DNA from 3 places in the Veillonella sp. CHU732 genome. Region 1 is predicted to be linked to each of the others. Evidence: riboswitches for the same ligand, from Rfam matches in the RefSeq annotation. Region 1 holds a riboswitch; each other region holds the start of a gene.
The links. A riboswitch is a leader RNA that binds a small molecule or an ion and turns the genes downstream of it on or off. The one in region 1 is predicted to bind thiamine pyrophosphate.
Positions count from the first base shown of each region.

Region 2: it holds a riboswitch for thiamine pyrophosphate, as region 1 does, so the genes downstream of both, cytX (putative hydroxymethylpyrimidine transporter CytX) here and thiS (sulfur carrier protein ThiS) in region 1, are expected to answer to the same signal.
Region 3: it holds a riboswitch for thiamine pyrophosphate, as region 1 does, so the genes downstream of both, thiC (phosphomethylpyrimidine synthase ThiC) here and thiS (sulfur carrier protein ThiS) in region 1, are expected to answer to the same signal.

Region 1 is NZ_RQVC01000006.1:71,367-73,644, forward strand. It holds gene EO121_RS04005 (thiazole synthase) at 1-594, opposite strand, end outside; gene thiF (sulfur carrier protein ThiS adenylyltransferase ThiF) at 626-1,201, opposite strand; gene thiS (sulfur carrier protein ThiS) at 1,202-1,393, opposite strand; TPP riboswitch at 1,668-1,767, opposite strand; gene EO121_RS04020 (coenzyme F420-0:L-glutamate ligase) at 1,818-2,278, opposite strand, start outside.
Region 2 is NZ_RQVC01000001.1:164,297-166,574, reverse strand. It holds gene cytX (putative hydroxymethylpyrimidine transporter CytX) at 82-1,263, opposite strand; TPP riboswitch at 1,406-1,513, opposite strand; TPP riboswitch at 1,694-1,790, shown strand; gene thiD (bifunctional hydroxymethylpyrimidine kinase/phosphomethylpyrimidine kinase) at 1,857-2,278, shown strand, end outside.
Region 3 is NZ_RQVC01000001.1:33,577-35,854, reverse strand. It holds gene thiC (phosphomethylpyrimidine synthase ThiC) at 6-1,310, opposite strand; TPP riboswitch at 1,388-1,496, opposite strand; gene EO121_RS00180 (Abi family protein) at 1,631-2,278, opposite strand, start outside.

The sequences.
Region 1 (2,278 bases):
CATTTCCATAGCTTCTGCTGCTTGGGATGGAGCACCAATACCAGCATCTACGATGATAGGCAAATCAATTTCATTCACTAAAATTTTGATAAATTCCTTTGTCTGCAATCCACGATTAGATCCAATAGGTGCCGCTAAAGGCATCACCGCAGCGGCTCCAGCATTCACCAAATCACGAGCTACTTCTAAATCTGGATACATGTATGGCATAACAATGAATCCTTCTCTTGCTAATATTTCTGTAGCTTTAATGGTCTCCCCATTATGTGGCAATAAATATTTTGAATCTTTCATGATTTCTACTTTTACAAAATCTCCACAACCTGTAGCACGTGATAATCTAGCAATGCGTACCGCTTCTTCTGCATCTCTGGCACCGCTTGTGTTAGGAATTAAGATGGTATCCTTTGGAATAGCATCTAGGATATTTTCCACTTCTCCACCTACCGCACGACGTAGAGCTAAGGTAATCATTTCTGCGCCCGCTTCTTCTAGGACAGCCTCGATTAAGTCGATAGAAAATTTTCCAGACCCCAAGATAAATCGAGAATGCAATGTATGTCCCCCTAAGGTCCATGTATCTTGTGTTTCCATATCTTTCACTGAAAGTGTCATAGGTTCCTCCTTAATCAATATCTTCTCCATGTAATAGTTGAATCACAGCATTTGCCATATGTCCGGCACAAACCATGACACGAGCGGCAGTAATTTTTCCGATAGAATCGATATCGCTCACACCATCACCGCATAAATACCAACGATGATGTCTTCGTTCACGGCGGATACCATTACTATCGCCCCAACCTGCCATACCGGAACAGCCTACCAATAAAGGCTCTGCTGGATGGGTCAAAATAACTTCTGTCATCCACGCTTTTGTGACAGCCTTGTCCACTGCTTCTACGACCATGTCATAGCCATCGATTAATTCAGATAATCTTTCTGGTGTGAGGCATTCATTATGAACGATGACTTCACAGTTTGGATTCATCCGATTGAGGTGGCCTTTCATAGCCTCTACTTTTAAAACTCCTACATCATTCACGTCATAGTATTGACGGCCTAGATTACTCTCATCCACAACGTCGAAGTCTACGATTTCTAACTGACCAATTCCAGCACGGCACAATGCCACTGCCACATGGGAGCCAACACCACCCACACCGATAAGCAGAACTTTTTTATCTTGTAAAGATACCATTTAGCCACCTCCTACAAAGGTTACTACTTCCATTGTGTCTGCAGGACTCACACGAGTGGATTCCCAATCCGCTTTGGAAAGGATTTTGCCATTATACTCCACAACAATGCGATCCATACGAAACGCTAAAGCTTCTAGTACTTCCTGTACCGTTTGCCCTTCATAATTATAAGTACTTCCGTTGACTTTCATAGTATCCTCCTAACTATAGCGTATGCTATATACCTATTTCAAACTAGTATCATGCCAATTGCTAATCATGCTTCCTTCACCACATACTAGTATAAAAAAACAGCACGAAAAACCATACCCGCGGTGGTATGCCCCTTCATGCTGTAGCACTCTATCGTCTCACTATTCTGTTCCACTTGTGCATCCATTTCGATGTACCTTTATTCTGTACCCCTATACGATAGACCATCCCATGAAAGATACAAAAAAAGGACATCCTGTTGGATGTCCTCAGTATGACGAATCAAACTTATCCTACGTTGGCATTATCCAAATCAGGTTATGGGTCAAAACTTTCGTTTACTCTCAGCCAGTAGGCTCCCCAAAGTTCTCTTTCAGTATACGCTGATACAGCTCAATTTGCAAGCCTAAGTATCAACAATTTTTATCGTCTCCGTGCAGACACAGAGGCATAATTTTTAATCACAACGATAGGTGTCATTTGGCTATCATTGCCAAATGGATTATCGATTAAAATCTGCGCAATTTGCTGCGGTTTCAATCCACGACTATGGCCTAAGATAGCTGCTCGTTTTAAATCATTCACGTCCGCTACACAAGCCCCATAGGCTCCTGTGGCTTTCATAATAGCATCCGCTACTGCATGTGGTTGTTTTGGTCCATATACAATGCATTTATCAAAAGGAGGCATGGTGCCTGTCACATCATCTGTTAAAGATGCAGTCCGTGCCATTTGATAGAATACGCCAGATTTTTTAAACACTTTAGCTACGGCTCCGCAGAGGAAGGCAAACATCATTTTCCATTCCCCTTCTTTATCCATAGCTGCTTGCATACCATACACAGATGCCATAGATCCATCAGGATGGATAAAGCGATTTAAAA
Region 2 (2,278 bases), on a different contig from region 1:
AGTCTTACCTCCTTTTTCTTATTTTACTACATTCAGTTTACAATGTAAATTAAATGTAATTATAAAATAATAAGGGGAATATTAACTTTTGCTCAATTTGCTAATGATATAGGCCGTTGCAATGGTTGCTAATGCTGTTCCTACGATAGTAGATAGGCTAGCCCCTAAGAATGGGTTGCTGTCAAGGAATTGATGGTACATATAAGTACCAGATGCCCAACAAATGATATACAAGCTAGGTCCATGGTCAAGGTGTGGACAATGACGTAATAAGAAATAGTGAGTTAATAAAATAGCAATCATTGGGGCAAATACGGATCCAATCATATATAAGAAAGGGATGATATTATCCATTGGATAGATGGATGCACCGATAGTGCCAATGATCGTAACAATAATACCGATGGTACGACCAGAATATTTAGTCTGCAAGCTTTCAGAGGAAATACCAGCAGATAGGGCATCCATAAAAGTAGTTGTGACAGTAGAGAATACGATGATAATTAATCCACCAAATCCTAAGCCAGCATGAAGTAGAACCTTTGCAATGTTGCTTTCATTTGTATAGAGGGCCGCAGCGAGGCCTAATACATACATGACAGAACTAGTTACGCCGTATACGATGGCACTAGATGCAGTACCTGCCACAGGATTCTTGGATAATCGAGTATAATCACTAATCAATGGTAGCCAAGACAATGGCATAGCAATGGATAATTCCAAGGCCGCTGTGAAAGTCATTTCATTAGTGATGATGCCTTGGCTGTGAATGGAACTTTCTTGTAACAAGCTAATTAGCAAATAGATGCACAGAATACCTAAGCCGTAGCCCATGATGCTGTTGATGTACCCCATATTACGGATACCGATGAATAGCCATACAATGATGAGAGCACCGATAATGATAGTCCACGCAGTGAATGGTAGATCCCACAATTCTGCGGCACCAAGAGCACCGTCATAGATCATAATACCGGTCCAGCCGATGAGTTGTAGAACGTTTAAAATGGAAAATAATTTCATGCCTCCATTGCCAAAGACAGTGGATACAGTTTGCATAGAACTCATGTGTTCACGAGCGCCGATGAGTCCTGCACCAAATAATAACAAACAGCCGATGACGTGACCGATGATGATGGCTAATAGGCCATCGGAAAATCCTAGGGGCGCAAAATAGGTGCCCGTCATAATTTCAGCAATGGAAAGAGCGGCACCGAACCAAATGAGGGACAACCGCGATGATGAAAGTTTTGAATCACTCATGAATACTCCTAACTATGCCAGTAGGAACAAAAAAGACTAATCTGAAACGATTAGCCTGTAGATGATAGATATTCTTAAGAGACCTAGTATTGCAAACAGGAACCATATGGTAATGTGTCCTTATGTGTTTGTATAGGTACTACAAAATATACTAATATATCCCTACGTTGGCATTATCCAAATCAGGTTATGGGTTAGTAGCACATAGCCACTTCTCAGCCCACTTTAGTGAGCACCCCTTACAGATGTATTATACGAATTGAATGATACTACGTCAATAGCAATATATAGGTGAATGTAATGTATTATATGAAATACATAGGATATATGAATGTCTATATTGAGAGGGAATCTCTTCTAGTGAAAGTAGTTTAGCTGTAATTTATTGTATTGCATTGGTTACTATTTCATGTTATAACTAAATTAATATAAGAACCACTAGGGGTGCTTATGCTGAGATTGATGAGTATCAAAACCCTAGACCTGAACCAGATAATGCTGGCGGAGGAAAGTGGATGGCATCGAATACTAGACATTGTACAAGAACCGTCCAAAGGATTGGTTCTTTTTTGTTACTAGTAAAGGAGATACCTATGAAATTACATAGAGCGTTAACAATTGCAGGAACAGATCCAACAGGCGGTGCAGGGGTGATGGCGGACTTGAAAAGCTTTCAAAGTCGTCATGTCTACGGTATGGCGGTGATTACTTCCGTAGTGGCACAAAATACTTGTGGTGTAACCCACATTGCCCATATGGATGTATCTATGATTGAAGCACAGTTACAATCGGTGTATACAGACATAGTACCAGAAGCAGTGAAAACTGGTATGTTAGCCACAGCAGAGATGATGGAACTCATAGGAACATATATAGATCCTAAGGTACCCTATGTGTTAGACCCTGTGATGATTGCCACCAGTGGGGATCGATTGATTTCCGATGAGGCGGTGAAAGCCTTACAAAGTAAATTGATTCCGAAAGCAACATTGATTACTCCGAACCGCAGTGAAGC
Region 3 (2,278 bases), on a different contig from region 1:
CTCTTTTATAATATATCGATTTTCTCTCCCTCTAAGGCTTTGTTGATGCTCCGTACGGCGCAGAATTTTCCGCACATACTACAAGCTTCTTTGTGTCCTTCTTCTGGGGCACGACTTTCACGGATGCGACGTGCTTTTTCAGGGTCTAGTGCTACTGCATATTGTGCTTCCCAATCGAGTTTTTGGCGCGCCTCTGCCATGCGGTCATCGCGATCTCGTGCATTCGGAATCCCTTTTGCAATGTCTGCGGCATGCGCAGCAATTTTGAAAGCCATAATGCCTTCTTTCACATCGTTTTCGTCAGGTAAGGCTAAGTGTTCCGCTGGTGTTACATAGCAAAGGAATGCTGCCCCATGCATGGCTGCCACGGCACCACCGATGGCCGCTGTAATATGGTCATAACCTGGTGCAATGTCTGTTACCAATGGTCCTAATACATAGAACGGGGCCCCATCGCAGATCGTTTGTTGCACTTCCATGTTGGCTTGTACTTGATTCAATGGCACATGACCAGGACCTTCTACCAATACTTGTACACCACGTTCACGAGCTCGTTTTGTTAACTCCCCAAGTCGAACAAGTTCTTCAATTTGGCAGATATCTGTGGCATCCGCCAAGCAACCAGGACGGCAAGCATCGCCAAGGGAAATGGTCATGTCATATTCTGCACAAATGTCTAGAATTTCATCATAGTATTCATAGAAAGGATTTTCTTGACCAGTCATGGACATCCAAGCGAAAACTAAACTACCGCCACGGCTCACGATATTTAATTTACGTTTATGTCGTTTAATTTGCTCCACCGTATGTTGCGTAATCCCACAATGTAATGTGACAAAGTCTACCCCATCTTCTGCATGGAGACGGATCGTAGAAATAAAGTCTTCTGCAGTCAATTCACCTAAATCCTTCTGATGATGAATAACGCTATCATAGATTGGCACGGTGCCAATCATAACAGGGCATTCTTTTGTCAACAAACGGCGGAACACCTTTGTATCACCATGTGTAGACAAGTCCATAATAGATTCAGCACCTAATGCCACTGCATGATGAACTTTTTTCATTTCTTCTTCGTAGTCTGTACAATCTTTAGATGTTCCTAAGTTCACATTAATTTTTGTGCGCAACTTCTGCCCGATTCCTTCTGGTTGTAAAGATGTATGATGCTTGTTGCAAGGAATTGTTACATGTCCTTTTGCCACTAACTCTCGTAATACTTCAACATCCATGTTTTCTTTTTCTGCTACCACTTTCATCGCGTCGGTAACAATGCCTTTTTGGGCTGCTTGCATTTGTGTGTAAAACATAAAAAGCTCCTTTCATTACAAAGGAGCCTATTTGGGGTGCTCTATACACAAAAAGGTATCAACATTACATCGATACCCACATATGTCAGCGTGCTTCCTACGCGGGCATAATCCCGATCAGGTCAAAAGGTCAGGTACTTCATAGTCCTTTCTCAGCCTATTACATAGGCTCCCTTGCAAATCTAAAATATTTACTTGCTTATAGTATAGCATGAAATGATGGAATTTTATAGAGAATCATTGTGTTTAATTTCCAAAGCAGTATAAACCATCTTAATTAATACTTAGCTATTTTATGTTTATCCTCTTTAAAAAGTTATCTAACTTAATAAATCTACACTTTTTTTATTTTTAAACCCAAACAGCTGTGCTTCTTCATCATTACTGCATATGCTACTAATAACGTTTTGAATGCGGCTCCAATTATACTTTGAATTTATCATTTTCACCAATTCCATAACAATAAGAATTACAATGGAGGCTCCATTAGTTGGCTTTTCTTGTCCACCTTTTTCATCGTAAAAGAGTTGTTCTTTCCATACACTTCGTATTTTAGGTTTCGTCTTTAACTTTATATCTATTAAATTGGAGTTATGTGCACATATATTACGGATGAAATGTAAACATTTTAGCCACGAAACTAATTCCAAATTTGAGCAATTATATGTACTCGCTAATTGCGTTAGATTTTTTTCACTTAAAATTTCTATCATTTTTAAAACAGAGTCAAATGTCAATAAATCTATTGCAAGCCAGATGCTTGGAAAATTATCTACATCAAAATTATCCTTAGATTGAGAGGATATATAATCCGAACGTTTCAAAGAGTTTTGTAACTCTTCCTTTATTCTATACTGTTTCTTTTCTATAGTATATCTAGTGGCCTTCGACCGATTAGCCCACTGCGCAAAATTTAAATATCCAAAAGCCCCATATCTTTCACCTAATATTCTAGCTAAGTTCGTTTT